DNA from 4 places in the Pectobacterium carotovorum genome. Region 3 is predicted to be linked to each of the others. Evidence: predicted binding sites of a transcription regulator. Region 3 holds the regulator's gene; each other region holds the start of a gene.
What was found. The regulator PurR, encoded in region 3, represses purine synthesis genes. The targets are predictions, from matches to a motif close to CANGCAAACGTTTGCNTG.
Positions count from the first base shown of each region.

Region 1: purL (phosphoribosylformylglycinamidine synthase) is a predicted target of PurR. The motif match lies at 5,068-5,085, and genes of this name have one in related genera.
Region 2: cvpA (colicin V production protein) is a predicted target of PurR. The motif match lies at 2,237-2,254, and genes of this name have one in related genera.
Region 4: purE (5-(carboxyamino)imidazole ribonucleotide mutase) is a predicted target of PurR. The motif match lies at 2,915-2,932, and genes of this name have one in related genera.

Region 1 covers NZ_JAXAFK010000001.1:2,668,905-2,676,601, reverse strand. The annotation lists gene lapD (cyclic di-GMP receptor LapD) at 1-101, opposite strand, end outside; gene lapG (cysteine protease LapG) at 111-800, opposite strand; gene murQ (N-acetylmuramic acid 6-phosphate etherase) at 1,092-2,018, shown strand; gene yfhb (phosphatidylglycerophosphatase C) at 2,067-2,705, shown strand; gene tadA (tRNA adenosine(34) deaminase TadA) at 2,789-3,304, shown strand; gene mltF (membrane-bound lytic murein transglycosylase MltF) at 3,457-4,965, opposite strand; gene purL (phosphoribosylformylglycinamidine synthase) at 5,182-7,697, shown strand, end outside.
Region 2 covers NZ_JAXAFK010000001.1:2,378,951-2,386,647, forward strand. The annotation lists gene purF (amidophosphoribosyltransferase) at 124-1,641, opposite strand; gene cvpA (colicin V production protein) at 1,663-2,163, opposite strand; gene dedD (cell division protein DedD) at 2,482-3,249, opposite strand; gene folC (bifunctional tetrahydrofolate synthase/dihydrofolate synthase) at 3,239-4,507, opposite strand; gene accD (acetyl-CoA carboxylase, carboxyltransferase subunit beta) at 4,613-5,530, opposite strand; gene R9X49_RS10650 (DedA family protein) at 5,755-6,417, opposite strand; gene truA (tRNA pseudouridine(38-40) synthase TruA) at 6,614-7,465, opposite strand; gene R9X49_RS10660 (aspartate-semialdehyde dehydrogenase) at 7,465-7,697, opposite strand, start outside.
Region 3 covers NZ_JAXAFK010000001.1:1,983,967-1,991,663, forward strand. The annotation lists gene R9X49_RS08750 (glycine zipper 2TM domain-containing protein) at 254-721, shown strand; gene slyA (transcriptional regulator SlyA) at 853-1,290, opposite strand; gene R9X49_RS08760 (DUF1289 domain-containing protein) at 1,518-1,757, opposite strand; gene gloA (lactoylglutathione lyase) at 2,046-2,453, shown strand; gene rnt (ribonuclease T) at 2,599-3,270, shown strand; gene R9X49_RS08775 (Grx4 family monothiol glutaredoxin) at 3,382-3,732, opposite strand; gene R9X49_RS08780 (C40 family peptidase) at 4,075-4,926, shown strand; gene R9X49_RS08785 (YnhF family membrane protein) at 5,024-5,113, opposite strand; gene purR (HTH-type transcriptional repressor PurR) at 5,517-6,542, shown strand; gene cfa (cyclopropane fatty acyl phospholipid synthase) at 6,868-7,697, shown strand, end outside.
Region 4 covers NZ_JAXAFK010000001.1:2,533,872-2,541,568, forward strand. The annotation lists gene cysS (cysteine--tRNA ligase) at 1-427, opposite strand, end outside; gene R9X49_RS11400 (DoxX family protein) at 777-1,208, opposite strand; gene ppiB (peptidylprolyl isomerase B) at 1,630-2,124, shown strand; gene lpxH (UDP-2,3-diacylglucosamine diphosphatase) at 2,135-2,857, shown strand; gene purE (5-(carboxyamino)imidazole ribonucleotide mutase) at 3,036-3,545, shown strand; gene purK (5-(carboxyamino)imidazole ribonucleotide synthase) at 3,542-4,612, shown strand; gene R9X49_RS11425 (HAAAP family serine/threonine permease) at 5,159-6,448, shown strand; gene R9X49_RS11430 (L-serine ammonia-lyase) at 6,643-7,697, shown strand, end outside.

The DNA.
Region 1 (7,697 bases), 680 kb from region 3:
TACTGTTCACGCGAATTTTCCAGGCTGACGAAAAAGCTCCCGCTGAAAATAATTAGCACAAACAGGCAGATGGCTATCAGTAATTGTTTGTATAGAGACATAGCCTACCCTTACTCCTCAATTGAAAACCCTTCGGCACGCATTTTGGTTAATACATCCTGCCAGCGTGAAAGTCGTTTACTGTCACCTACGCGTTTGTTGCTGCCGCTGGCTCCGGGCAGCCAGAGCCCACCGCCATTAAAGGCGTACACCGGAACTAAATCATTGCGCTCTGTCGCCGGTTGGATCTTGTCAGTCAGATTATCCAACACCAGTGGAATTGAGGTGGGCGTGGGATAATAGGTAACCACCATATGCGCCTTATTCAGACGCAGGGCTTTAACATAGGTAATACGCAATTTATCCGCCGGGACGCCTAAATGGCGCAGCGTAAAATACTTGGCGAGCGCATAATCTTCACAGTCCCCAGCACCTTTACGCAGTGCCTCAATCGGGGTTGCCCAATAATCTTCCTGATTCCAGACGACGATATCATCGCGAAACAGCATACGGTCATTGAAGAATTGGTTCACGCTGCTCAGCAGCGCCTTTTCCTCTTTATTACGGGAATTGACCAGTAGCGTCTGCCATTCATCTATTCGGCGGCGAGCATCGGGCGTTGCCGGGCCATAAAGCTGCTCGGTTCGCTGATTAATGGTAATAAAATCCCAGTCTGCACGTAGGGAACCCGCCAGCAGAAACAGCAGACAGCTAATAAAGAAGAGCTTGTAACTGGAGAGTCTGAACCCGGGGAGCCGCACTGAGGTTTCTCTGTTTACCTTGCGAGATAAATATGGAGAGTGAATTCGATGCAGAATAGCGTACTTTCAAAGCTCCCAAAAGCATATATACCCTAAATAATTCGAGTTTCAGGACAACACGTTAACGTTTTGAACAACGCGAAGCGTTAGCCCTTTAGGGCGATGCCACGACGGGCCGAGTATTTGAATGCAGCCAACGCACATGCAACTTGAAGTATGACGGGTATAGTGGTGACAATGGTTGTTTGTCATGAGCGTGTAAAACGCTGACACAAAGCATGGGGTAGCGGAATGCGTTCAGATGTGATGGATGGCGAGAATCTTAATTTAGGGAAGCTGGTTTCCGAAACAAGAAATCCGGCAACGATGGCCTTGGATCAGCTCTCTACGCTGGAGATGATGCATGCGTTTAATCAGGAAGACCGGAAAGTGCCTGAAGCGATTGCGCAGGTTTTGCCCGCCATTGCCGAGGCTGTCGATCTGGCGACGGCATCACTGAAAGAAGGTGGGCGGCTAATCTATCTGGGTGCGGGGACCAGCGGCCGTTTGGGCGTGCTGGATGCCTCGGAATGTCCGCCGACGTTTGGCGTACCGCACGGGCTGGTTATTGGCCTGATCGCGGGTGGACCGGGCGCGCTGCTGAAAGCGGTTGAAGGTGCGGAAGACGATCCCGCACTCGGTGAAGCGGATTTGAAAGCGCTGGATTTAACCGCTGCGGATATGGTGATTGGCCTTGCGGCATCAGGGCGGACGCCGTATGTGATTGGCGCGCTGCGCTATGCGCGTGGCGTAGGTTGCCGGACGGCGGCGATTTCCTGCAATCCACATTCGCCTATCGCACAGGAGGCACAGGTGGCGATTTCTCCGGTGGTTGGCCCGGAAGCGTTAACGGGCTCGACGCGGCTGAAATCAGGAACCGCGCAAAAACTCATCCTGAATATGATTTCTACCGGCGTAATGGTTAAGCTGGGGAAGGTGTACCAGAATTTGATGGTTGATGTGAAGGCAACCAACGTGAAACTGTTGGACCGGGCTTGCCGCATTGTTGTTGAAGCGACGGGGGCCGAGCGGGAAAGGGCGCGGCAGGCGCTGGTGCAGGCGGATAATGAAGTGAAGCCTGCGATTCTGATGCTTCTGGCGAATATTGATGTGGAAGCGGCGCGTGAGCGCCTGAAACAGCACAACGGTTATCTGCGTGAGGCGCTGATTGACGGATAAGATTATTTTGGTGTCGGTTCTATCTTGAGGTAAATCGGGAGAAACGTTTTGAGTGATAAGCGAGAGCAACGCATTGTTTTTTTTGATCTGGATGGCACGTTGCATCAGCAGGACATGTTTGGCAGCTTTTTGCGCTTTTTACTTCGCCGGTTGCCGTTAAATCTGGTTCTGGTTATCCCGCTATTACCTATTATTGGTCTGGGATTATTGATTCGCGGTCGCGCGGCGCGGCGGCCGATGAGCTGGCTGCTGTGGGCGATTACGTTTGGGCGTGATGAAGATGAGCTGGTTCAGTTGGAAAAGCAGTTTGTCTGCGAGTTTCGCGATGATGTCATCCCGTTTCCGCAGGTTCAGCAGCGGCTGAAAACCTATCTTGAAGACAGCGATGCGCAGGTCTGGCTAGTGACCGGATCGCCGCAGCGGCTGGTGGAACAGGTCTATTACGATTCACCTTTCCTACCCGGCGTGCGCCTGATGGGGAGCCAGATTACGCGTCGCTACGGCGGTTGGGTATTGACGTTGCGCTGTCTGGGGCATGAAAAAGTCGTTCAGATGGAACAGCGGCTGGGCGCGCCGCTTAAACTTTACAGCGGCTACAGCGATAGCAAACAAGACAATCCGCTGCTCTATTTCTGCGAACACCGCTGGCGCGTCACCCCCGAAGGTAGCCTGCAACAGCTCGAATGATTTTTTCATCCTTTCATCTGATTTTTCATCTCTTCATATAGATATAATGCGCCGCCAAAATGTGAATTGTTGAATGAGGAAATGTGAGTAACGTGAGTAACGATGAATACTGGATGCGCCATGCATTAACGCTGGCTCAGCGCGCTCAGGATGAAGGCGAAGTGCCGGTTGGCGCGGTGCTGGTGCTGGATAACGAAGCGATCGGCGAAGGGTGGAATCGGCCGATAGGGCATCACGATCCTACCGCGCACGCTGAGATTATGGCGCTGCGGCAGGGGGGGAAAGTGTTGCAGAACTATCGCCTGCTGGACACAACGCTGTATGTCACGCTGGAACCCTGCATTATGTGCGCAGGTGCGATGATACACAGCCGGATTGGCCGTCTGGTTTACGGTGCGTCAGATGAGAAAACGGGGGCGGCGGGGTCGCTGGTGGATATTCTGCGCCACCCCGGCATGAATCATCAGATTATGATTGAATCCGGTATTCTGGCTGATGAATGTTCTGCCACGCTCAGCGCCTTCTTTCGCCTGCGCCGTGAACAGCATAAAGCCCGTCGGGCGGCAGAAAAAAACGAGAAAAACGCCGCGCAGGAATAGCGTAACGCCGATCTTTTAGAACCGAGATACACGGAGCTACCACGGGGCGAGGTGTCCCTGCGGGAACCTCATCCCGTGTCTCTCCTAAAATGAGGCTGACGTGACCAGCACGAGTCCAGGAATCGCAGCGTTTTTGCTTTCTCTATGTAGTCTTATTCCGGTACCTTGCTGACAGGCACGGCCGGATAGCCTTGTGCGATCTGGGTCTGCTGCTGCGCTTTCGCTTCTTTTTCTATCAGGTAACCTTCCAGACTCACCATATAACGCCGAATGTTTTCCACGTAGTTATAGGCTTCATGTCCGCGCGCGTAGCCGTAGGTGGTTTGAGTGTAGTAGCGCTTTTGGCTCAGCATCGGCAGGCGCATTTTCACATCGACCCAGCTGTCGGGGTTACCTTTCTGTTTTTCAGTCAATTTACGCGCGTCAAGCAGATGGGCGTACCCCATGTTGTAGGACGCCAGCGCAAACCAGATTTTTTCATCTTCCGGGATGGTGTCCGGCATTTTCTGCATCATATGCGACATATATTGCGCGCCGCCGCGAATACTTTGCTCGGGGTCGACCCGATCGGTGACGTTCAGGCTTTCTGCGGTATTGCGCGTGAGCATCATCAGCCCGCGCACGCCAGTAGGAGAGGTCGCCAGCGGGTTCCAGTGTGACTCCTGATAGGAGATGGCGGCCAGGAGCTTCCAGTCGATATCGGTGGCGTATTTTTCAAACAGCGGGCGCAGATCCGGCAGCGTGTCATCAATTGCACTCAGGAACGTGGTGGTATCGACATAGTCAAACTCGCCAACGTGACCAAGATATTTCTCTTCCAGACGCGCAAGCGTGCCGTCTTCGACAATTTGGCTGAAGAAATCCAGCAGCGCGGCAGACAGGCTGTCATCGTGCGAACGACGCATATACCAGGTGACGGGTTCTTCGTCGCTGAGATCGAAGGCGACGGCGAGCTGCGGATGAATACGCTGCATCAAGCCAATGGTAACCGAATCACCCAGCGTGTAGTCCAGCTTGCCGTCGGCAACCTGCTTCAGTAACTCCTGCGTGCTCTGGTCAGAGGCGGATTCCCAACTGAGCTGCGGGTATTTCTCTGCTTTTAGATCGCGCAGGGTCGCCGCGTGCGCGGAACCGGATGTAACGACGAGCCTGCCTTGCAGCTTGTCCAGCGTTTTCGGACGAGGCGATCCAAGGCGGTAGACCATCTGTTGTGAAATGGAATAGTAGGTTGGGCCGGCACGGAAGCGTTCCAGACGTTCATGATTATAAATCAGTCCGGCAGCCAGCAGGTCTGCATCGTCACCGTCCAGATCGTCAAACAGTTCGTCAAGGTTCTTACGTGACGAGACCACCAGCTTGACGCCGAGGTAATCGGCGAAACGTTTTGCCAGTTCATAATCCAGACCTGTCGGGGATCCGTTGCTCATTGCATAAGTCAGCGGTGAATTGACGGTGCTAATACGCAACTCACCGCGTGAGAGGATCTGCCTGAGCTGAACATCCTGGCTGCTGCGCCAGGGAATGCTAGGCCATAGCGCTAACGCCAGCAGTAACGTGATAATCCCGATGAAAAAATAATTTAATTTTAAAGGCTTCAAATAGTTATCTCTCGGCGGCCGTGTGGCCTGTCTGTCTGTAACGGCAGTTTTTTTATACGTCATTTCCCAGAGTGGGGGCATTTTGCTTAACAAACCGCCAGTGTGCAACTTTTATTGATTTGGTCACCGATTAATCATTCTCCCGATGCGATATGAAATTATCGCCACGCAAACGGTTTCGTCCAGGGGAAGGATTCTCTATAATGTGCGCGTTTCCCCCCTGTTGTGCCCAATGGCTGCATCGCAGCCAGTGCATCGAAGACGAGAGAACTTTAGATTATGGAAATACTGCGTGGTTCACCTGCTTTATCGGCTTTTCGTATTAATAAATTGCTGGTCCGCTGCAAAGAGCACGTTTTGCCGGTTAGCGATATCTATGCTGAATACGTACATTTCGCCGATGTCAGCGCCCCGCTGAACACCGATGAACAGGCCAAACTGACACGTTTGCTGAAGTATGGTCCTTCTCTCGCGGAGCACGAGCCGCAAGGCCATCTGTTACTGGTCACGCCGCGTCCTGGCACGATTTCACCGTGGTCTTCCAAAGCAACGGATATCGCCCATAACTGTGGATTAAGCAAAGTACTGCGTCTGGAACGCGGTCTGGCTTTCTATATTCATGCACCTACGCTGAGTGATGAGCAGTGGCAGCAACTGGGGGCATTGCTGCATGACCGGATGATGGAAAGCGTATTTAGCGACCTGAAACAGGCCGAAGCGCTGTTCTCCCATCATCAGCCTGCACCTTTCAAACGCATCGAAATTCTGCTGCAAGGGCGTCAGGCGCTGGAAGAAGCGAACGTCCGTCTGGGACTGGCATTGGCGGAAGATGAAATTGATTATCTGCTGGAAGCCTTCACCAAATTGGGCCGCAATCCTAACGATATCGAACTGTATATGTTCGCGCAGGCGAACTCTGAACACTGTCGCCACAAGATTTTTAACGCTGATTGGGTGATCGACGGCGTCGCTCAGCCGAAGTCACTGTTCAAAATGATTAAAAACACCTTTGAACACACGCCCGATCACGTTCTCTCTGCCTATAAAGATAACGCCGCCGTCATGGAAGGCTCTGCTGTCGGCCGTTTCTACACCGATGCCAACGGGCAATATGCTTACCACCAGGAAGATGCGCATATCCTGATGAAGGTTGAAACGCATAACCACCCAACCGCGATTTCGCCATGGCCGGGCGCAGCAACAGGATCCGGCGGTGAAATTCGTGATGAAGGCGCAACAGGCCGTGGCTCCAAGCCGAAAGCGGGGCTGGTGGGCTTCTCCGTATCGAACCTGCGTATTCCTGGCTTTATTCAGCCGTGGGAAGAGGAAGAGTTCGGCAAGCCAGAGCGTATTGTCAGCGCGCTGGATATCATGACCGAAGGCCCATTGGGCGGCGCGGCATTTAACAACGAATTTGGACGTCCTGCACTGACGGGTTATTTCCGTACTTATGAAGAACGCGTCGATAGCCACAATGGCACAGAACTGCGCGGCTACCACAAACCAATCATGCTGGCGGGCGGTATTGGCAACATCCGCGCCGATCACGTCAAGAAAGGTGAAATTAGCGTCGGTGCCAAGCTGATTGTACTGGGCGGACCGTCCATGAATATCGGTCTTGGCGGCGGTGCAGCTTCTTCTATGGCATCGGGTCAGTCTGATGCGGATCTGGATTTTGCTTCTGTACAGCGCGATAACCCGGAAATGGAGCGCCGCTGTCAGGAAGTGATCGATCGCTGCTGGCAATTGGGTGAAGCCAACCCGATCCTGTTCATTCACGATGTCGGTGCGGGTGGCTTGTCCAACGCGATGCCGGAGCTGGTGAGCGACGGTGGCCGCGGTGGTCGCTTTGAGCTGCGCGATATTCTGAACGACGAGCCGGGCATGAGCCCGCTGGAAGTCTGGTGTAATGAATCGCAGGAGCGCTATGTTCTGGCCGTTGCGCCAGAACAGCTGGCACAGTTTGATGAAATTTGCCGTCGTGAACGCGCACCTTATGCGGTGATTGGCGAGGCGACGGAAGAACTGCATCTGACGATGAACGATCGTCACTTTAACAACAAACCTATCGATTTGCCGCTGGATGTGTTGCTGGGTAAAACGCCGAAAATGCTGCGTGACGTTGAGCGCAAGCAGGTTGAAGGCACACCGCTACAGCGCGATGAAATCTATCTGGCCGAAGCGGTTGAGCGCGTGCTGCACTTGCCTGTGGTGGCAGAAAAAACCTTCCTGATCACGATCGGCGACCGCTCTGTTACCGGCATGGTAGCGCGCGATCAGATGGTTGGCCCGTGGCAGGTACCGGTGGCTGACTGTGCGGTGACTACCGCCAGCCTTGACAGCTATTACGGCGAGGCAATGTCTATCGGTGAACGTGGCCCAGTGGCGCTGCGTAACTTCGCGGCCTCCGCGCGTTTGGCCGTAGGTGAAGCGCTGACGAACATTGCGGCTACGCACATTGGTCCGCTTACTCGTGTGAAGCTGTCTGCGAACTGGATGGCGGCAGCGGGACACCCAGGTGAAGATGCCGGACTGTATGAAGCGGTGAAAGCCGTGGGGGAAGAGCTTTGTCCAGCGCTGGGCCTGACGATCCCGGTGGGTAAAGATTCCATGTCGATGAAAACCCGCTGGCAGGAAGAGGGCGAAGATCGTGCAGTAACCTCGCCGATGTCGCTGGTGATCTCTGCGTTTGCCCGTGTGGAAGACGTGCGTAATACGGTAACGCCACAGCTGCGTATCGGACAGGATAATGCCCTGTTGTTGATCGATCTGGGTGCAGGCAATAAAGCGCTGGG
Region 2 (7,697 bases), 390 kb from region 3:
CGATAAGCAAGGATAAGCACCGAAACCCTGTTTTCTCTATGCAATTTTTCTCTACATACAACAAAGGGGGAGGACACTTTCGCGCCCTCCCCCTTCGATGAAGCCTTAACGTACAGTTAGCCGTTAGCCTTCGTTATGCAATTCCAGATCTTCAACTTCATTCTGGCTACGCAACGCCTTGGCGTCGTCGTTGCGCAAGATTTCCAGATAATCCAGATAGCCTTGATCGACATCCTTCGTCACGTAAATCCCGTTGAACACCGAGCATTCAAACTGAGCAATGTCCGGGTTATCTTCACGTGCAGCGTCGATCAGATCGTCAAGATCCTGGAAAATAAGTGCATCGGCACCAATAATCTTACAGATCTCATCCACTTCACGACCGTGAGCAATCAGCTCATTAACGCTCGGCATGTCGATGCCATACACGTTAGGGAAGCGAATTTCCGGTGCCGCCGAGGCCAGATAAACACGTTTGGCTCCAGCTTCACGCGCCATCTCCACAATCTGCTCCGACGTTGTACCGCGCACGATGGAGTCATCCACCAGCAGCACATTCTTATCACGGAATTCAGCGCGGTTGGCGTTCAGTTTACGGCGAACCGATTTCTTACGCGCCTGCTGTCCCGGCATGATAAACGTACGACCAACATAGCGGTTTTTCACAAATCCCTGACGATACGGCTTGTTGATGATGCGCGCGATTTCCAGCGCGATATCACAAGAGGTCTCAGGAATCGGGATCACGACATCAATATCGAGATCTTCCCACTGACGTGCAATCTTTTCACCAAGCTTCTGGCCCATGCGAACACGTGCGCTGTAGACCGAGATTTTATCGATGAAAGAGTCCGGGCGAGCGAAGTAGACATATTCGAACAGGCATGGGTTGCTCTTTGGATTCTCTGCACACTGGCGGGTAAACAGCTGCCCTTTTTCCGTAATGTAGATCGCTTCTCCCGGCGCAACATCGCGTAAAAATTCAAAGCCCAGCGTATCCAGCGCGACGCTTTCTGACGCCACCATGTATTCGCTGCGGCCATCTTCCAGATCGCGTTTACCAATCACCAGCGGGCGAATCCCGTTAGGATCGCGGAAAGCCACCATGCCGTGACCGATAATCATGCCAACACAGGCATAGGCACCGCGAATTTGCTGGTGCGTCGCGGCAACGGCCGCAAAAATATTATCGGCTTCCAGCGGGTAATGTTGGAAACGGTCCAGCTCTCTGGCAAAAATGTTCAGCAGAATTTCAGAATCAGACGTGGTGTTAACGTGACGACGCTCCTGCTCGAACAGCTTTTTACGCAGTTCATGGGCGTTAGTCAGGTTACCGTTGTGGGCCAACGTGATACCGAACGGAGAGTTAACATAGAAAGGCTGTGCTTCCGAGGCGCTGGAGCTGCCTGCGGTTGGATAACGCACATGGCCAAGCCCCATGTTTCCCTGTAGGCGTTGCATGTGCCGCGCTTCAAACACATCTTTCACCAGGCCATTGGCCTTACGCAGGCGAAAACAATTAAAGGCATCGATGGTCACAATACCCGCTGCATCCTGCCCACGGTGTTGCAACACCGTTAACGCGTCATAAATCGACTGGTTGACCGGTGTAAAACCGGCGATACCGACAATACCGCACATGGTGTCTTTTCCTCATCAGCGCTACCGCAGCGGTAAATGCTGCGGCAAGAAACTTGACGTGCTTTGCAGGTAGTCAAAAAACCACCTGATAATATAACTGAACTGCGGGATTAACTGGGACTGCTTCCAGTCATCACTTTGTGAAAAACCGGTGAAAGTATCCAGAAAGAATAGCAGTGCGGAAACGATCAGCACCCCGCGTAGCGCACCAAAACAGATGCCCAGAACGCGATCGGTGCCGGATAATCCGGTACGTTCAACTAGCGAACTAATCGCATAGTTGACGATAGCCCCCACAATCAACGTTGCAACAAACAGAATGGCAATCGCGATACCGTTACGCACCAGCTCATCATCAAAACGGGTGAAGTAGACCGCGAGGTACGCGTAGTAATGGCTGGCGACAAAAAAAGCACATCCCCAGGTTACTAACGACAGCGCTTCACGAACAAACCCCCGGATCAGGCTAACCAGAGCCGAAAAACCGATGATGCCAATAATGACGTAATCAACCCAAACCATGAACGATCCTAATAATGAACGATGCTACCGATAAGCCGCTACGTCATCCTGTTCGCGGCGCATTCTAACAGAAAAAGAAAACGTTTGCGTAGCGTATTTCCGCCGATTTCATCAATAGATAATCAGGCGAAAAAACCAGCAACACATCGTGCCTGATTCCATTAACTGTCGGCATAACAAAATCAACAACAGGCCACTCAAAACGAGTGCGGGGCGGAGCATCACGCCTATGAGCCCCATCCCCGCAGCCTGCCTCTTCTACTTATTACGCGGCAGACAACAGACAATCCACCCCGTTATTTTCACGCTTAACCAGCCTTAACGAACGGAATGTGCACGCACCTGCCCGCTGAGTCCGCTGAGTTGTTGCAGCTCACCCAGTGAAGACTCCAGCTTCTGCTTCGAGGCATCCGGCCCCACGTAAATACGGGTGATTTGCCCTGAAACCGGCGTTGACGGTACGGTATACGCACGATATCCAGAGAGACGCAATTTGGCGACAATCTCGTTCACCTTATCCGCGTTTTTCAGCGCACCGAGCTGAACAATATAAGCCTGTCCGACGGGCGCTTGCTGCGTCGGCTGTGTTTCAGGCTTCACTTCCGGTTTGGGTTCCGGTTTAGGCTCAGACTTCGGTTTCACTTCCGGCTTCACCTCAGGTTTTGGCTGAGGCTTCGGCGTCACCGGCGCTGGGGTCTGAACCGGCGGACGCTCAACCACCACTGGTGGCGCCGTCATCGTTGGCGTACTGCCAGAATGGGATGATGGCGGCGTCTGCGTCGGGGTTTCAGGTGCTGTCGTTGCCGATGAATTAGCTGCCGATGATCTCGCGTCAGATGCTTCGGCTTCCGGGCTGTTCTGCATCGCCGCTTCTGCCCCTTCTGGCGGCTGACTCGGCAGCGACGGGTTCAGCGCAGGCAGCGATTCCATCTCATTGCTATCACCCGGTTTAGGGATCAGCGGAATCGACGCAAACTCGTCCTCGTAGTGCTTTTTCTTACCATCCAGCAGACCGGGTAAGACGATCACACCCAGCGCGACCAGAATGACCGTACCCACCAGGCGATTCTGAAATTTACTCGCCATTCGCCTTCTCCTCATCCAGCGCTTCCATCACATGCGCTACCGTATGAAAAGATCCACACACAATGACGATATCCTGCTCCGCGGCCTCGGACATCGCCTGCTGCCAGGCGGTCACGACATCGGGGAACGATTGACTGCGCGTCAGGTGCTCGGCAATCTGCTGCGCGGTGGCGCCACGCGGCCCTTCCAGCGGGGCACAATACCACTCATCCACCAACGGCGTTAAGTGGGCCAGCGTACCGGCAATATCTTTATCCGACAGCATGCCAACGACAGCCCGCACTTTTCCGGTTGTCGGCAAGGCGGCCAAACGGTTTGCCAGATACGCCGCCGCATGGGGGTTGTGTGCAACATCAAGAATCAATCGCGGTGATTCCTGCACCGTCTGAAAACGACCAGGCAATGTCGCGTGCCGTAAACCCTGCCGGATCGCGTCTTCGCTCACATTGAGTGACGAATAGTGCAGTGCAGCCAGCGCCGTGGCGGCATTGGCCAACGGGACATTGGGTAATGGCAGCCGTGATAACTCACGCTGCTTATCCTGCCAGCTCCATGTTTCGCGCTGAACGGAATAGTCCCAGTCGCGACCACGACGCCGCAGCTGTGCACCTTTCTCAGCGGCAACATCGGCAATCGTTCCCGGCATATCCGGCTCGCCGACAACGGCAGGTTTACTCTGTCGGAATATCCCGGCTTTCTCACGGCCAATACTTTCCCGATCGTTCCCTAACCAGTCGGTATGGTCGATCGCAATGCTGGTGACGACGGAGACATCCGCATCCACAATATTGGTGGCGTCCAGACGCCCACCGAGCCCCACTTCCAGAATGACGACATCCAGGTTCGCCTGCTTAAAGAGCTGCAGCGCCGACAGCGTACCGAATTCAAAATAGGTGAGCGATACCGCCCCTCTTCCTGCTTCGATATCCGCAAACGCCTGAGTGTGCTGCGCCTCAGGCAATTCTTTACCCTGAATACGCACCCGCTCGGTATAGCGAACAAGATGGGGGGAACTGTACACGCCAACCCGCAGCCCTGCGGCCAGCAGAATGGATTCCAGCGTACAACAGGTGGTTCCCTTGCCGTTCGTCCCCGCGACGGTGAAAATCGTTGCGGCAGGCTGTAGCAGTTGGAGATGTTCAGCAACCTGCTTAACGCGCTCCAGACCTAAATCAATGGCCTGAGCGTGCAGGTGCTCAAGATAATGAAGCCACGTGACCAAAGGTGACGTGGCTTGAGGTATTTGAAGAGTATCCATGAGTCCCGTTCACTGGCTTACGGTTCATTGCGGGCAGAGCGTGCACGTTACTACTCGGTCGAGAACGACGTGGTCGAGTACCACACGCCCAGCCCATCATGTCAATTATGCGTCATCCTGTGATGATTCAGACGGCGCATCGCTGCGGATTTCCACGTCATCGTTGCTCGGTTCTGGATGATTCGTCAGTTTGGCAAGAATGGTGGCCAGCTTGTAGCGCATTTCCGGACGACGAACGATCATATCGATCGCCCCTTTCTCAATCAGGAATTCGCTACGCTGGAAGCCCGGCGGCAGCTTTTCACGCACGGTTTGCTCGATAACGCGTGGACCGGCAAAACCGATCAGCGCTTTCGGCTCGGCAATGTTCAGATCGCCCAGCATCGCCAGACTCGCGGAAACACCGCCCATCGTCGGGTCAGTCAGCACGGAGATATAAGGCAAGCCGCGCTCACGCATTTTTGCCAACGCCGCACTGGTTTTCGCCATTTGCATCAGCGACATCAGCGCTTCCTGCATACGCGCACCGCCACTGGCAGAGAAGCAGACCAGCGGGCAGCCGTCTTCCAATGCCTGCTCAACGGCACGCACAAAACGCGCGCCCACAACAGACGCCATTGAGCCGCCCATGAAAGAAAACTCAAACGATGCAGCCACAACCGGCATGCCGTACAGCGTGCCTTTCATGACGATCAGCGCATCTTTCTCATCGGACTGTTTCTGCGCAGAAACCAGACGATCTTTATATTTTTTGGAGTCCCGGAATTTCAGGACATCCTTCGGCTCCAGTTCGCTTCCCAGCTCAACAGTGCTTTCTTTATCCAGAAACGCCTGTAGACGGTTACGTGCGGAAAGACGCATATGGTGATCGCACTTCGGGCAGACCCCCAGATTACGCTCCAACTCGGCACGATAAAGAACCTGACCGCAGCTATCACATTTTGTCCAGACCCCTTCAGGAATGTTCGCTTTACGGGTCGGTGTGATGTTGCTTTTGTTAAGAATTCGTTCAATCCAGCTCATTGATAACCTTTCTGCTTGAACCTGGCAAATGCCAGTCCGCTGTTCATGTTATTCCCTGACAACATTGCCAATGAAAAAATGCCTGAGACGCACGACAATCGCGGTACAAAGGCATCGGCACCCAGGGTGTTCCCAAGAACAGACCATAAATGCTGCCCATTAAACCATAACGCTCCGGTACTGTGGATAAAAAACTGGTCAAACCGGATGTTAAAATACTTCACTTATTTCACATTGCCGCGCGCGGCCGCTCTACGATGACGGACAATCTCAATAATGCCCGGCAGGATAGAGAGGAAAATAATCGCGACAATCAGTAATTTCAAATTTTCCTGCACGACCGGTAAATCGCCAAACAGGTAGCCTGCATAGGTGAATGACAGTACCCACAGCAGCGCACCAATGACATTATAGGCAGCAAAATGCCGATAGCTCATGTGTCCCATACCGGCAACAAACGGCGCAAATGTTCTCACAATCGGGACAAAGCGCGCCAGAATTATCGTCTTACCGCCGTGACGCGCGTAAAACGCATGCGTTTTATCCAGATAGCTGCGGCGGAAAATCTTCGAGTTCGGGTTGCTAAACAGCTTCTCGCCGAACAGTCGTCCAATCGTGTAGTTCACTGCATCGCCCGTAATCGCGGCAACAATCATCAGGAACACCATCGTGTGTACATTCAGATCGTTTGACGGCAGCGCCGCCAGCGCCCCTGCGACAAACAGCAGCGAATCGCCCGGCAGAAACGGTGTCACCACCAGCCCAGTTTCACAGAACAAAATCAGGAACAAAATGGCATAAACCCAGACACCATATTGCGCCACCAGTTCCGCCAGATGAACGTCAATGTGCAGAATAAAATCAATAATAAACTGTATAAATTCCATCACAACTTCTTCTCCCCAAAGTGTATACCGATTGCACGCGGTCGATATACGCAAGGCAGCCGGAATTCCCGCGTTGCCTTGCGTATAGCACGCCAAACAGCATCGTCCTTAATACGCACCGCACACGGTCAGATGGCCATAGGTCAACAGGCCCCGTGCGATACGACAAAAAACGAACAACTCACACCAATAAGCACTAGTCCGCCAAAAAGAGTGGACCCATCGTGGGCTGTGGCAAGGCAAAACGCGCCGGGTAATCCACCGCCACTAAATACAACCCTTCGGCTCTGGCCGTCGCTGCCGCCAGCGTACGATCCTTGGCCGCCAGCAGGTCTGCAATCCACGATTCCGGGCGATTGCCACAACCGACTTCCATCAGGCTACCGACAATGTTGCGCACCATATGATGAACGAACGCATTGGCCTTAATATCTACCACGATATAGTCACCGTGACGTGTAACCTTTAAATGATTTACATAGCGCCACGGCGTGCGCGACTGGCATTGCACCGCCCGAAAAGAGGTGAAATCATTCTCCCCCAACAGACACTGCCCGGCACGCTCCATCCGCTCCACATCCAGCGGATGATAAAAGTGCGTCATGCCATGTGAGAGCACCGCAGGGCGATAGCGGTGATTATAGATGACATAGCGGTAGCGACGTGCCGTGGCGCTGAAGCGCGCATGGAAATCCTCGTCCACCGTTTTCACCCAGCGCACGGCGATATCCGGCGGTAAATTCGCATTCACGCCCATCGTCCAGGCCGCATCTTTCCTGACGGCGTGCGTAGTAAAATGCACAACCTGCCCGGTGCCGTGAACGCCTGCATCGGTTCGCCCGGCGCAAAACACCTCTATCGGTTCATCCGCGACTTTGCTCAGCGCCTTTTCAAGACAGGCCTGCACGCTAGCGACATCAATCTGACGCTGCCAGCCATAATAGCGGCTCCCGTCATACTCAATGCCTAGCGCGATTTTCTGCGGGGCGCGTTCGTTTTCCGCAGCGGCGTCGGCCTGAATAGCCTCCACCTGAGTGGTTTCCGACATTACCCGAGATACTCCTGCACCAGACGTTCCGCTGTTTCCACCGCCATCAGCGCACCGCCAAAGCGAGCATTATCAGCAACCGACCAAAATTGCAGCAGCTCAGGAATACCATAATCGTTACGCAGACAGCCTACGCTCAGTTGCCCATTACCGGAAGCATCGCCAACCTGCGTCGGGTAATCCTGCTCGTCGCTTACCTGAATATTCCCGGCGTTGAGTAATTCATCACGCG
Region 3 (7,697 bases):
ATTTTTTGCGTTTTTGCCACACGGGCTAGGTTTTAACCAAATGAGGGTTTTTGATAATATTTGCTACAAAAAAAGCCACTTCTCGTGCTATTTACTCCTCTGTTTATACGCAATTTAAGCGCACTATTATATTCTGAAAAAAAGAGTAAAAAGAGTGGCATGCTACACTGAGCCAGACCATAATTTATTGGTATAACACTGCGTCGGCCGCGGCTGAGCCAGCCCGACATATTCGCTATTAAGGAGTTTGTATATGATGAAGCGTTTACTTGTGGTTACCCTTGCAGGTATCACGCTGGCTGGTTGTGCTAATACCAGTACACTTTCAGGTGATGTTTACAGTGCATCCGAAGCTAAACAGGTGCAAACCGTGACTTACGGTACGATTGTTTCTACGCGCCCGGTTCAGATTCAGGCGGGGGAAGATTCTAACGTGATCGGCGCACTGGGCGGTGCCGTACTAGGTGGTTTCCTGGGCAACACGGTCGGCGGCGGTACTGGTCGTAGTCTGGCGACAGCAGCCGGTGCAGTAGCGGGTGGGGTCGCGGGTCAAAGCGCAACGAGTGCACTGAACCGCACACAGGGCGTAGAACTGGAAATTCGCCGTGATGACGGCAGTACCATTATGGTGGTACAGAAACAAGGCGATACGAAATTCAGCGCGGGTCAACGTGTTGCTATGGCCAGCAATGGCCGCAGTATCACTGTTTCTCCACGCTGATGCTGTGTGACGATCGCCGCCATCCGCGGCGATCGTCACAACGAATAATCAACTCCCGGAATGAATAACCAATAATCGATACTGGTAATATTGCCGGGATTTAATTCTCCCTCTGCGTAACCCAAATTTAGCTACGCTTGATTCTCATGTAATGCCAATATATTTTTCTCAAGGCGCGCAACCAGCAGCGCTAATTCATCAACCTGCTCCGGCGTAATTCCAAATAATACTTCACTACGTGTATGGCTAATTACGCCATTGACTGCCTGTATGATCGGCTCTGCTGATTCGGTCAGCATAATACGTTTTGCCCGACGATCGTGCGCACAAACGTGGCGAGTGATTAACCCTTTTTCCTCAAGCTGATCCAGTGTTCGGACTAATGAGGGTTGCTCAATACCTATCGCTTTGGCCAGTTGAATCTGCGATTGGCCAGGGGGTAAATGGTATATGTTATGCAGCGTAACCCAGTGCGTCTGGGTCAGTTCAAGTGGTTTTAACCGATGATCGACTAGCGCACGCCATACGCGCACCAGACGGGCTAAATCAGATCCTAATGGCAATTCCATCACCTCTCCTTATTGTTAGCACGCTAAGTTATATCCCTGGATTGCAATCAACTCTGATTTATAAAATAAGAAACGACTTTATTGTTGTAAAAATAGAACCATCGTGAAATGGATTCTATCAAATAAAAGTCTTTTAAAAATGATCTCAGGCTTATTTTATTCAATCGAACGCTCCTGCGTTGCTTAAACAAAATTTCACGTAAATAGATCATCTAAGACAAGATGACTTAAAACAACGATGGCTGACGGGACTCTACTGGCGTATCGGTTTTCTCTAAACGCTGTGACCGTTTCATTCTCTGCCGACACAAACGCAGCACATCCTGTTTCTGCGCATCACTCATTTGGCCCCAACTAAAGCGCTCATTACGACTGCGAAAGCAACCGCGACAATACCCGCCTTCATCCGCCTGACAAATACCACGGCATGGATTAGGGACAACAAAGAGTTCAAGTTGCTCTGGCACAACACCTCCTGCTACAACTCTATTTATTGAAGCCCTGTTCTTTACCGCTGGCAAGCCCAAACGGACAGCCACAATGAAAATAATTAGGTAACCGTTGTAATAACTGACGATTTTTTTACACGCCAGGCGGTCTAAAAATGACCCAACGCGCTATTTACCCCTCCTGTTAGTACGTTTTAACACAAACCTCACCATAGTGTCGCATTTTTAGCATCATCCCAACAGCTTGGACTCGGCAGAGCCACAACGCTATACTTCCCTTTTGTTGCACTTTTTAACGAGGACACTATGCGTTTACTTCACACCATGCTGCGTGTTGGCGATTTACAACGTTCTATCGATTTCTATACTCAGATTCTGGGAATGCGCGTGCTGCGCACCAGCGAGAATACCGAATACAAATACACGCTGGCTTTCGTCGGTTATACCGAAGAGAGCGAAGGTGCAGTTATCGAACTGACCTACAACTGGGGCGTCGACAGCTATGAGCTGGGCAACGCCTATGGTCATATCGCGCTGGGCGTTGACGATGTTGCCGCAACCTGCGAGCGTATCCGCAAAGCAGGTGGCAATGTCACGCGCGAAGCTGGTCCGGTCAAAGGCGGCACAACCGTCATCGCGTTCATTGAAGATCCAGACGGCTATAAAATCGAACTGATCGAAAACGCCCATGCGGGTAACGGCATCGGCCATTAATCTCCTGCATTCTACAGGTGCTGCATCGGCACCTGTCCTCCCCCTTCTTCTGCCACCTCCACCGTTTGAACGGCAACGGTATGCTGCATCTCCAGTCAAAATTTGCAATAATGCGCGCTGCGTTTTGCTAACAACTAAGAGACAAATGGCTGATAAAAGTGATCTGAACGCCCTGAGCGGCCGTTTTCGTGGGTTTTACCCGGTAGTGATTGATGTTGAAACCGCCGGATTTAATGCGAAAACCGATGCCTTGCTGGAAGTTGCGGCAGTAACATTAAAAATGGATCAAGACGGTTGGTTACAGCCAGATGAAACGCTACATTTTCATGTTGAACCATTCGAAGGCGCGATCCTCGAACCCGCCGCGCTGGCGTTTAACGGCATTGATCCCACCAACCCACTACGCGGTGCCGTGAGCGAATATGATGCGCTGCATGAAATTTTCAAAGTCGTGCGTAAAGGGATCAAGGATCAAGGCTGCAACCGCGCCATTATCGTGGCGCATAATGCCACCTTCGATCACAGTTTCATGATGGCGGCAGCGGAGCGCTGTAGCCTAAAACGCAACCCGTTCCACCCTTTCGCAACCTTCGATACCGCGGCACTCAGCGGGCTGGTGTTAGGCCAAACCGTTCTGGCGAAAGCCTGTATTACCGCGGGTATTGCGTTTGACTCCAGCCAGGCACACTCAGCACTGTATGATACCAATCAGACGGCATTGCTGTTCTGTGAGCTGGTTAACCGCTGGAAACGTCTGGGCGGGTGGCCGATTGCGCTGGAAGAAAACTCGCTGGAAGACGCGTCAGCCGAAGACTGAAAAAACGGAAAAGCCAGAGATCAAAAAACGGGTGCCATAAGGCACCCGCTGGAAGGATTTACGCTCGCATCGTAACAACATTTGGCATCGTCATTACGTCAAAAGAAAACATTACTCTTGATCGGTCTGCTGCGCTTTGTATTTGTCAGCCGTTTCTTTGATCAGCGGTTGCAGTTCGCCACGCTGAAACATTTCAACCACGATATCACAACCGCCAATCAGCTCACCGTCAACCCACAGCTGTGGGAATGTCGGCCAGTTCGCGTATTTTGGCAGCTCAGCGCGGATATCCGGGTTCTGTAAAATATCAACATACGCAAAACGCTCGCCACATGCAGACAACGCCTGAACCGTCTGTGCGGAAAAACCGCAGCTTGGCAATTTCGGGGAGCCTTTCATGTACAGCAGAATCGGGTTTTCAGCAATTTGGCGCTGAATTTTTTCAATTGTCGGTGTCGTCATCTTCTTGCTTCCTTAAACCTTATAGGATGGCTAACGTCCAAAACGCTAGCCATGAGCCGCCGTCAGAGATACTACGACAGCGACATTGACTCAGTGATATTGTACCGATGCCACTGGCCACAAAAAAACGCCATTTTTTGTAGGGGTATTTTCCCTGCAAGTTATTCGCCCTTGATGAAATCAACACCAGAAAGCGTTGATAAATCAATCAAAAAAACAACTATTAACGTTTTTTCACTATTCTGTATGAATAAAGCGACCATGCCCACTTTTTTATGCCGCCGTTTTCAGGAATACTGTGCGGATTGAGCGAGTTAAGGATTATGTTCGGTCACTTTTATTATGCGCTTATTTATTACTCTTTTTATATTATTTTTCAGCAATCTATCCCTGAACGTCGTTCAGGCTGCGCCGCATACCCCGCATTCTGCGCCGAAGAAAAGCACCGTTGAAGAAACCAATAAGAAAAGCCGTCAGACAAAGGGTAATGCTAAATCACCGACACCGATCAAAAGCAAAAAACCAGAACCTACCGCAGCTAGCACAAAAACCAAACCCCGCAGCGCGAACAAATCAACAGAAAAAAAACCGTCACGGACGCAAAGCAGCACGCCCGCGCTAGTGAAAAAAAATCTCAAAAAGCTGAAGCCTGAAGAAGATAAGCAAACAACGGCACAGGCCAGAGTCAAAACTGGGCTGAAGAAGACCGCGCTCAAGGGAAAAGCGGATAAAAATCCGGCCCCCACTGAAAAAGGAATGGCGCTGAGCGCAGCGCATAAAAAACGTTATCAACATGCCAAAACGACAGCAATGAATAAGCTGATGAGCCAAATAGGCAAGCCTTACCACTGGGGCGGCTCATCTCCCTTTACCGGATTCGACTGTAGCGGACTGGTCTATTACGCGTATAAAGATGTCGTTAAGATCCAAATTCCACGCACTGCTAACGAAATGTATCACCTGCGTGATGCCGCTCCGATCAAAAAGAGCGAGCTGGAAAGTGGCGATTTGGTCTTCTTCCGCATCAATAATCGTGGCGCAGCCGATCACGTCGGGGTTTATCTGGGAGAAGGGAAATTTATCCAGTCGCCGCGTACAGGTTCAGATATTCGAATCAGCAAGCTGAGTGAAGATTATTGGCAGGAACACTACGTTGGCGCGCGTCGCGTAGTGACACCGCAGACGATTCGTTAAAAAACAGGTTCGGTATCGAAGAAGAACGATTCAGACACGTTTATGTATACAACATCAACGTGTCTGAATACCTCACCGGTGCAGAGGCGCCGTTCGGTTAGTTCAGCACCGCAATAAAACTAAACGCGATGATCACAGCCAACGAGCCAACGGTTGTCAGTAAAGACATCTTCAGATCTGTATCCATAAACTACTCCTTATTAGCGAACAAATTTAGCTGAAAATTTCACCTGAAAGCGTCATCTGAAAAAAGACACCGCCATTCACAGCCGAACCCATTTAGGCAGTTAAAGCTACAAATAATAGGGTTATTACGATTCTTTCATAATTCCAGTGAAAAATCTCGGACGAATGCATCACTAATAGTATAAATTAGCCCTTTCCCTTTCATGATAAATCGGACACAATCCGCTGTTTATGAAAGCGCTGCGTATCGGTCGAAAAACGTCAACCCAGATCCCTTCGGTATAACATTCGGCATTCTCCTTCTGAAATCCTGTTTTTTAGCTTAGAAGAAGAACATTAAACGTAGGCAAACGATTAACAATATACTTACGTCTGTAACAGGTAAGTTCAGGAGTCATTTTTAGATGGCAACGATTAAAGATGTGGCAAAGCGTGCTGGCGTTTCTACCACAACCGTATCGCACGTGATCAATAAAACACGTTTCGTCGCCGAAGAGACTAAGGCAGCCGTCAGGGCGGCAATCAAAGAATTGCACTATTCGCCCAGCGCCGTCGCCCGCAGCCTCAAAGTTAATCACACCAAATCAATCGGTTTGCTGGCCACATCCAGCGAAGCCCCCTATTTCGCCGAGATCATCGAAGCCGTCGAAAACAGCTGCTATGCCAAAGGCTATACGCTGGTACTGTGTAATTCGCATAACGACATTGGTAAACAGCGCGCTTATCTCTCCATGCTGGCGCAAAAACGCGTCGACGGCCTGCTGGTAATGTGCGCCGAATATCCACCTGAGCTGTTGGCTATGCTGGAAGACTATCGCAGCATCCCGATGGTCGTGATGGACTGGGGCCAGATGCACAGCGATTTTACCGATACGATTATCGATAACGCCTTTGAAGGCGGTTATATGGCAGGTCGCTACCTGATCGAACGCGGTCATCGGGATATCGGTGCCATTCCCGGTATTCAAGAACGTAACACCGGCAGCGGGCGCTACCTCGGCTTTTTAAAAGCGCTGAAAGAAGCTGACATCACCGTACGCGAAGAGTGGGTTGTTCAGGGCGATTTCGAGCCGGAATCTGGTTATAAAGCCATGCATCAAATTCTCGCGCAGAAACAGCGGCCAACGGCCGTATTCTGCGGTGGCGATATCATGGCGATGGGCGCTATCTGTGCGGCAGACGAACTGGGTCTGCGCGTGCCGCAGGATATTTCGGTGATCGGTTATGACAACGTGCGCCACGCGCGTTTCTTTACGCCTGCGCTGACCACCATTCATCAGCCGAAAGAGCGTCTGGGGCAGTCCGCCTTTGCGATGCTGCTGGATCGCATTACCAGTAAGCGAGAAGATGCGCACGTGATCGAAGTGCATCCGACCCTGATAGAACGCCGCTCGGTTGCAGACGGCCCTTACCTCGACTATCGCCGCTAGCCGCGAGTTCTGTACAGACGATTTTCTTATTCCTGTCTGCTTCCCCTCTCTGCTTCAGCCCGCTCTCTTGTAGGCTGGCTGAAGCCGTTCTAATTCTATACCCTAAATAATTCGAGTTGCATGAAGGCGGCAAGCGAGGGAATCCCGATGAGCTTACTCAAGTAAGTGATTCGGGTGAGCGAACGTAGCCAACGTACATGCGGCTTGAAGTATGACGGGTATAATACCGTGTTTCATTTTCTCTGGTGACAGCCGATACCTCGGCTGCGATAAGTGTTGTCCTGGTGTGTTTTACGATACTTTTACATAAAGTTAAGGAGACATGATGGGTTTACCTTATACAGAAGAATGGGATGACGATATCGCGCCCTGGTTCCACATCGTGCAAGACATGTTGAATACCGCAGATATCACCATCAACGGCCCCCGCCCTTTTGACATCCGCGTGACTCATCCCGGTTTTTTTAAACGTGCTATGCGCGAGGGATCGCTGGGGCTGGGAGAAAGTTACATGGATGGCTGGTGGGAGTGTGAACGGCTGGATATGTTTTCCCATCGCGTCCTGCGGGCGGGGCTGGAGGCTAAGTTACCCCGTCGCCTGCACGATCTCACGCGGGTCGCCCTCTCCCGCGTCACGAATTTGCAATCCCGCAGGCGTGCTCAGGTTGTCGGTAAAGCCCATTACGATTTAGGTAATGATCTCTTTACCCTGATGCTGGATCCTTATATGCAATATTCCTGCGCCTATTGGAAACAGGCACAAACGCTGGAACAGGCGCAGGAAGATAAACTCGCTATGATCTGCGAAAAGCTCCAGCTCAAATCGGGGATGACGCTGCTGGATATCGGCTGCGGCTGGGGCGGGCTTGCCGAGTTCGCGGCGCGTCACTACGGCGTTTCGGTTTATGGCATCACCATTTCCAAAGAGCAGCAAATGCTGGCACAGCAGCGCTGTCAGAATCTGAACGTCACCATTGAACGACAGGATTACCGCGATCTCGATCGGCAATTTGACCGCGTAGTATCGGTTGGCATGTTTGAACACGTCGGGCCGCGCAACTATGACCGCTATTTTCGCGTCGTACGGCGTAACCTAAAGCCTAACGGACTGTTTCTGCTGCATACCATCGGGGCCAATAAGACCGATCCGCATGT
Region 4 (7,697 bases), 550 kb from region 3:
TCACATCGCCATTACTCGCAACATAAGCGTGGCGACGGGCAATCAGCGTTTCTACCATTTCGATAATATCGGCAATATGGTGCGTCGCACGCGGCTCGGCATCCGGACGCAGAATATTCAACGCATCAAAATCGGCGTGCATCTCTGCAATCATGCGGGTCGTCAGCTGGTCGCTGGTTTCCCCATTTTCGGTCGCACGTTTGATAATTTTGTCGTCAATATCGGTGACATTACGCACATATTTCAGTGAATATCCCAGATACCGCAAATATCGCGCCACCACATCAAACGCCACGAAAGTACGCCCGTGACCGATATGACACAGGTCATAAACGGTGATGCCACACACATACATGCCCACCTGACCGGCGTGGATGGGTTTAAATTCCTCTTTTTGGCGACTCAGCGTATTAAAAATCTTTAGCATCAGGGCGTTCCAGTGTTTTTATAAAAAATGGTTTTCACAAAAAAATGGTTTTCAAAGAAATGGTTTTCACAACCGTACAACGTTCCAGGAGGCGTAATGTTAAAAAACATTCGTGTTAAAAACATAGCGCTCAAAAAACGTAGCATACACACGACAGGTCAATCACAGCCGCAGTTAGCGTCAGTAACATCAATGCATTCAGGGTTGATACCCAACGGCGTATTGAAACCTGAACCCTACTGTATTGCAAGGTGAATAAGAAGAGGGAATCGGCGAGAAAGGGTAAAAATGAAATGGCCCGGATTTTCCGGGCCATTTCACACCATTAGCGGCTGCTGACAGAAAACCATTAACGCCAGCGCGGATTCGACATCACAGAATATTTTCCGCTGCCGAGCAGGGCAATGGCGATGCCCGCAAAGAAGAACACCGCCGTGCCTTCAACACCCCAGGCACCGGTTTTAGCCAGCGTGACGAAGCCACCAGGGTGAACCAGCAACGTCGCCACCACCATCGTGAAAGAGAAGATGAGCGCAGAAGGACGTGTAAGAATCCCGAGAATCATCAGAATCGGGGTGATGACTTCACCGACATAGACACCGTAACCAACAAAAGCAGGGAGCCCTGCCGAGGTCAGCATGCCTTCAATGGCACCGATTCCACCGTGTACCTTATGCCAGCCATGAAACAACATCAACACGCTGAAAGATACGCGCAAAAACAGTTTGCCAAAATCCGGTTTGTCTAATAAACGATTAACACTATCCAGAATACCCAGCATAGTTCACCTATCTCTTTAGAGTTATTTAGGAAGAATAAGAATTACTCTCAGATTAATCTGAGCCGTAAAAAAAGAACACGTTGATTACGCAAAACATTGATCTGGGGCAACAAAAATCTCATTCAAATTAATTAACTGTTATTTGAAATTTTGATCAATTTATTTGTTTTTAAAAGTCCCTATTGCCTGATTAACGCCTTATTGCGCAATATTCTTCAGCGCACATACTATTTGACGCCTACCAAAATCAGAGTAGTAAACCTTTTTATACGATTTTCTCATCCATCCAACGACCAACAACGGTGCGGTAAGCGCGAAGTACTGACTCAATCGACCAGTTATGCTATAACAGCGCTCTTGCTGTTCACCGCCTTTTGTGAGCAGCACTCTTAATCACTAAGGCTATCTAGGGTTCATTATTATGATTACGCTTCATACCAACCACGGCGATATCGTTATTAATACGTTTGCAGACAAGGCGCCGGTTACCGTAGAAAACTTCCTGAACTACTGCCGCAGCGGTTTTTATGACAACACGATTTTCCACCGTGTGATTAATGGTTTCATGATTCAGGGCGGCGGCTTCGCTCCCGGTATGGATCAAAAAGAAACCAACGCGACAATCAAAAATGAAGCCAATAACGGCCTGAAAAACGCGCGTGGCACGTTGGCAATGGCTCGTACTAACGATCCGCACTCTGCCACTGCCCAGTTCTTTATCAACGTTGTTGATAACGATTTCCTGAACTTCCGTTCAGAGCGCGCTGATGGCTGGGGCTACTGCGTTTTCGCTGAAGTCACCGAAGGTATGGACGTCGTTGATAAAATCAAAGGCGTGGCTACCGGCCGCAGCGGCATGCACCAGGACGTACCGAAAGAAGACGTGGTAATTACCCACGTAACGGTCAGCGAATAATCCGACCTGCATGGCAACGCTGTTCATTGCCGATCTGCATTTAAGTCTTCATGAACCGGCGATTACCGCCGGTTTTCTGCGTTTTTTACGCCATGATGCGATTCATGTCGATGCGCTGTACATTCTTGGCGATCTGTTCGATGCCTGGATTGGTGACGACGATCCCCAACCGCTGCATGCGACCATTGCCGCTGAACTCTATGCTTTACATCAGCGCGGTATCCCCTGCTATTTCGTACACGGTAACCGTGATTTCCTGATCGGTAAGCGTTTCGCAAAACAAAGTGGGATGACGCTGCTGCCAACGGAAACGGTGCTCGATCTCTACGGCCAGAAGATCCTTATTCTGCATGGCGATACGCTGTGTACCGACGATCATCACTACCAACAATTCCGTCGCCGGGTACACAACCCCTTCATTCAGCGACTCTTCCTGCTATTGCCCTTGTCATCACGCATGAAAATCGCGGCGAAGATGCGTGCGACCAGCCAACAGGAAAACCAGAAAAAGTCGCAGCAGATTATGGATGTCAATCACGATGCCGTGCTTGAACGCCTACGGCATTATCAGGTGAAGACGATGATCCATGGCCACACACACCGCCCCGCCATTCATCAGGTCGATCTCGGCGAATCTTATGGCCGTCGCGCTGTTCTGGGTGCCTGGCATGAAGAAGGGTCGATGATTAAGGTCACGCCACAAAATATCGAACTGATTTCCTTCCCATTTTAATGCGTTTCCAGCCATTGACTTAACGGCCTCTCACCTCATTCCCCCAGCATTTCCGCATACGCAACCGTTTTCCTCGCCATAATGGCGTGATATGCTCTACGCCCTCAACGCCAGACCCTCCCTGTCTGGCCGACGCGAACGCGTCACGAACACGTACAATCACAGGAGCGTTACAGGCATGTCATCCAACGTTGCCCCGGCTAAAATTGCCATCGTCATGGGTTCAAAGAGTGACTGGGCCACCATGCAGTTTGCTGCGGAAATCCTCACCACGCTGAACATTCCTTTTCATACCGAAGTCGTTTCCGCACACCGGACGCCGGATAAGCTGTTCAGCTTTGCTGAGCAAGCGGCACAGAACGGTTTTGATGTGATTATCGCGGGCGCAGGCGGCGCAGCACACCTGCCGGGTATGCTGGCAGCGAAAACGCTGGTTCCCGTGCTTGGCGTGCCGGTACAAAGCTCAACGTTGAGCGGTGTAGACAGCCTGTATTCTATCGTCCAAATGCCTCGTGGTATTCCGGTCGGCACGTTGGCCATTGGCAAAGCGGGTGCAGCAAATGCGGCCCTGCTGGCCGCACAGATTCTCGCGCTGCACGATCGTGGCATCGCCACTCGACTGGCCGACTGGCGTCAGGCGCAAACCGATGATGTGCTCTCTCATCCCGATCCGCGGGAGGAGGCATGAAACCGGTCTGCGTACTAGGCAATGGTCAGTTGGGCAGAATGCTGCGTCAGGCTGGCGAACCATTAGGGATCGCCGTTTATCCTGTGGGGCTGGATGCTGAACCGGAATCGGTGCCGTTTCATAACAGCGTGATTACCGCCGAGATCGAACGCTGGCCGGAAACCGCCCTCACTCGTGAATTGGCCGAGCACACGGCGTTTGCGAACCGCGATATTTTCCCCCGTCTGGCCGATCGCCTGACGCAAAAGCAGCTGTTGGACTCGCTGAATCTGGCGACTGCGCCCTGGCAATTGCTGGCCAGCGCCGATGAATGGCCACACGTCTTCGCCTCATTAGGTGAATTGGCTATCGTTAAACGCCGCGTCGGCGGTTACGACGGTCGCGGACAGTGGCGCTTGCGCGACGGCGAACAGCAGACGCTGCCCGCTGACTGCTACGGTGAATGCATCGTTGAACAAGGCATTAATTTTTCCGGCGAAGTCTCGCTGGTTGGCGCTCGCAACACACACGGCAAATGCGTGTTCTACCCGCTCACCCACAACCTGCATCAGGATGGCATTCTGCGCACGAGCGTAGCCTTCCCTCAGCCTGACCCGCAACTGCAACAGCAGGCAGAGCAGATGTTGTCCGCGATTATGAATGCGCTGGGCTATGTGGGCGTGATGGCGATGGAATGCTTTATCGTCGGCGACCACCTGCTCATTAACGAACTGGCTCCACGCGTACACAACAGCGGACACTGGACGCAAAATGGCGCATCGATCAGCCAGTTTGAACTGCACCTGCGCGCTATTCTCGACCTGCCGCTGCCGGTACCGGTCGTCGAAACGCCTTCGGTGATGGTCAACCTGATTGGCACCGACGTGAATATCGACTGGCTGACGCTGCCGCTGGTACATCTGCACTGGTACGAGAAAGAGGTTCGCCCCGGTCGCAAAGTTGGACACCTCAATTTATCGTCATCGGATGCTGCACAGCTGCAACACACGCTGCAATCGCTGGCACCTTTCTTACCCGAGGAGTACCACAGCGGTCTGGCGTGGGCAGAAGAGAAACTCACCGCCTGACAGGTCAGCGCTCATTATCCGGCAGGTTACCGCCTGTCGGATAACCGTCTATTAATAACCGTCTATTAATAACAACGCGATTCGATAGGTTCGCAGGAAGCACGCTCGCGATACCACAGCGTCAAAAAGAGAAAAACCATCATTCCGCGTGACATCAGTAAAATTGCGTTTATTATTTCAACTGCCCTTTATTTTATTTACTGTTCATTTTTTATCACTCGGCAATTAAATAAAGTATCAATAACGAGCCGTTAAAAATATTTAAAATAAAGTATCAAGATTGATATTTTAATTTGCGCGAAAATTTATTAAAATATTTCCCGTCAATTCATTTCTGTGATCGCCTCAATATTATTCGCTGACCACCACGATATAGAATGCCGCCACAAAACAGTATTGACCTACTGACATAATTAGCAACATGTCTCGTTCGTTTTTTAAACTCTGTAACGGCAACTTGCCGATACTGTAATTTTTATACCCCACATCATGTGGTAATCCCCTTACAACGGGGTATTAATGTGTTCACCGAGGAGAAATCAGTATATGAGCACAATTCAAGATAGCAGCCAGGTGTTAGAACAGACTTCAGGATGGCGTAAAAGCGATACCGTCTGGATGCTGGGCCTCTACGGCACAGCCATCGGCGCTGGCGTGTTATTCTTACCTATCAACGCGGGTATTGGTGGTTTAATTCCTTTAATTATCATGGCGCTGATTGCTTTCCCGATGACATATTATTCTCACCGTGCTTTATGCCGTTTTGTATTATCCGGCAAAAAAGGTGGCGAAGATATTACCGAAGTTGTTGAAGAACATTTCGGCGTTGGTGCGGGTAAATTAATCACTTTGCTTTATTTTTTCGCTATTTATCCGATCCTGTTAGTTTATAGCGTCGCCATCACCAATACGGTAGATAGCTTTATTACTCACCAATTGCATTTACCTTCTCCTCCGCGCGCCCTACTGTCATTAATATTGATTCTCGGGCTAATGTTTATTGTTCGCTTCGGTGAAGCAATGATCGTTAAGGCAATGAGCATTCTGGTTTATCCTTTTGTTGCCGTGCTGATGTTGCTGGCGCTTTATTTAATTCCGAACTGGAATACCTCTGTTTTTGAAAACATTTCTCTGAGTTCCAGCGTCACGGGCAATGGTCTGTTGGCGACATTATGGCTGGCTATTCCGGTGATGGTTTTCTCCTTTAACCACTCGCCGATCATCTCCTCCTTTGCCGTTGCCAAACGTAAAGAGTATGGCGATGACGCAGAGAAAAAATGCTCACGCATTCTGTCTTACAGCCACATCATGATGGTCCTGACCGTTATGTTCTTCGTCTTCAGCTGCGTACTGAGCCTTTCTCCAGTTGAGTTGATGGAGGCGAAAACACAGAACATTTCTATTCTGTCCTATCTGGCGAACCACTTTAACAACCCGGTCATTGGCTATATGGCTCCGGTTATTGCCACCATCGCGATCTCTAAATCGTTCCTGGGCCACTATCTGGGTGCGGGCGAAGGTTTTAACGGCATGATCGTGAAATCCCTGCGCAGCAGAGGAAAAACCATTTCCCACACCAAATTGAACCGCTTCACTGCACTGTTCATGCTGATCACGACCTGGATTGTCGCGACGCTGAACCCAAGCATTCTGGGCATGATCGAAACGCTGGGCGGCCCGATTATCGCATGTCTGCTGTTCCTGATGCCGATGTACGCTATTCAGAAAGTCCCGGCAATGAAGAAATACAGCGGCCACATCAGTAACGTCTTCGTCACCCTGATGGGACTGATCGCTATTTCCGCCATCGTTTACAGCCTGCGCGATCTGCTGTAAGCCCCCCACTCTAATTTAACGCCGGCACGTTATTTTCTAGCCATACCCTAAATAATTCGAGTTGTAGGAAGGCGGCAACCACACGAATCCCCAGGAGCTTACATAAGTAAGTGACTGGGGTGAGTGAGGGAAGCCAACGCACATGCGGCTTGAAGTATGACGGGTATGCGGCGTTTTTTTTCAAGGAAATCGCTATGGTCAGCGTATTTGATATCTTCAAAATCGGCATCGGTCCGTCCAGTTCTCATACCGTCGGCCCAATGAAAGCGGGCAAAATGTTTACCGACGATCTGGTGAACCGCACGCTTATCTCATCGGTGACATCCATTGTCGTTGATATTTACGGCTCACTCTCACTAACGGGGAAGGGGCACCATACCGATATCGCCATCATTATGGGGCTAGCGGGTAACCTGCCAGATAGCGTAAACATCGATAGTATTCCGGCGTTTATTCAACAGGTAAAAGACACTCAGCGGTTACCGATACTCAACGGTCAATATGAGGTCAGCTTCCCGCTGGAAACGTCTCTGCGTTTCCAACCGGAGAACCTGCCGCTGCATGAAAACGGCATGACCATTCGCGCCTACAGCGGACAAGAGCAGGTTTATAGCAAAACGTATTACTCCATCGGGGGCGGATTCGTTGTCGATCAGGAAAACTTCGGCAAACCCAATCTGGCAGAGGAAAACGCGCCTTACCCGTTCTTTTCTGCCCAGAAGCTACTGCAACATTGCAACGATCACTGCCTGTCGTTATCCGCTATCGTCCTGAAAAACGAGATTGCGATGCATGGTCGGGAAGCGCTTGAGCACTACTTTGCCGACGTGTGGAAAACGATGCAAGACTGTATGCATCGCGGCATGAATACGGAAGGCGTGTTGCCCGGCCCGTTACGCGTTCCCCGTCGGGCATCGGCGCTGCACCGCCTGCTGTTCATCAATGACCGTTTTTCTAACGACCCGATGGATGCGATGGACTGGGTTAACATGTTCGCAATGGCCGTGTCGGAAGAGAATGCGGCAGGCGGACGTGTGGTCACTGCACCAACGAACGGCGCGTGCGGCATTATTCCCGCCGTGCTGGCCTATTACGATCGCTACGTGCAACCGGTAACCCCGGAATCTTACCTGCGCTATTTCCTGGCATCCGGTGCTATCGGGATGCTCTACAAAATGAACGCCTCTATTTCCGGAGCGGAAGTGGGCTGTCAGGGCGAAGTTGGCGTGGCCTGTTCGATGGCCGCGGC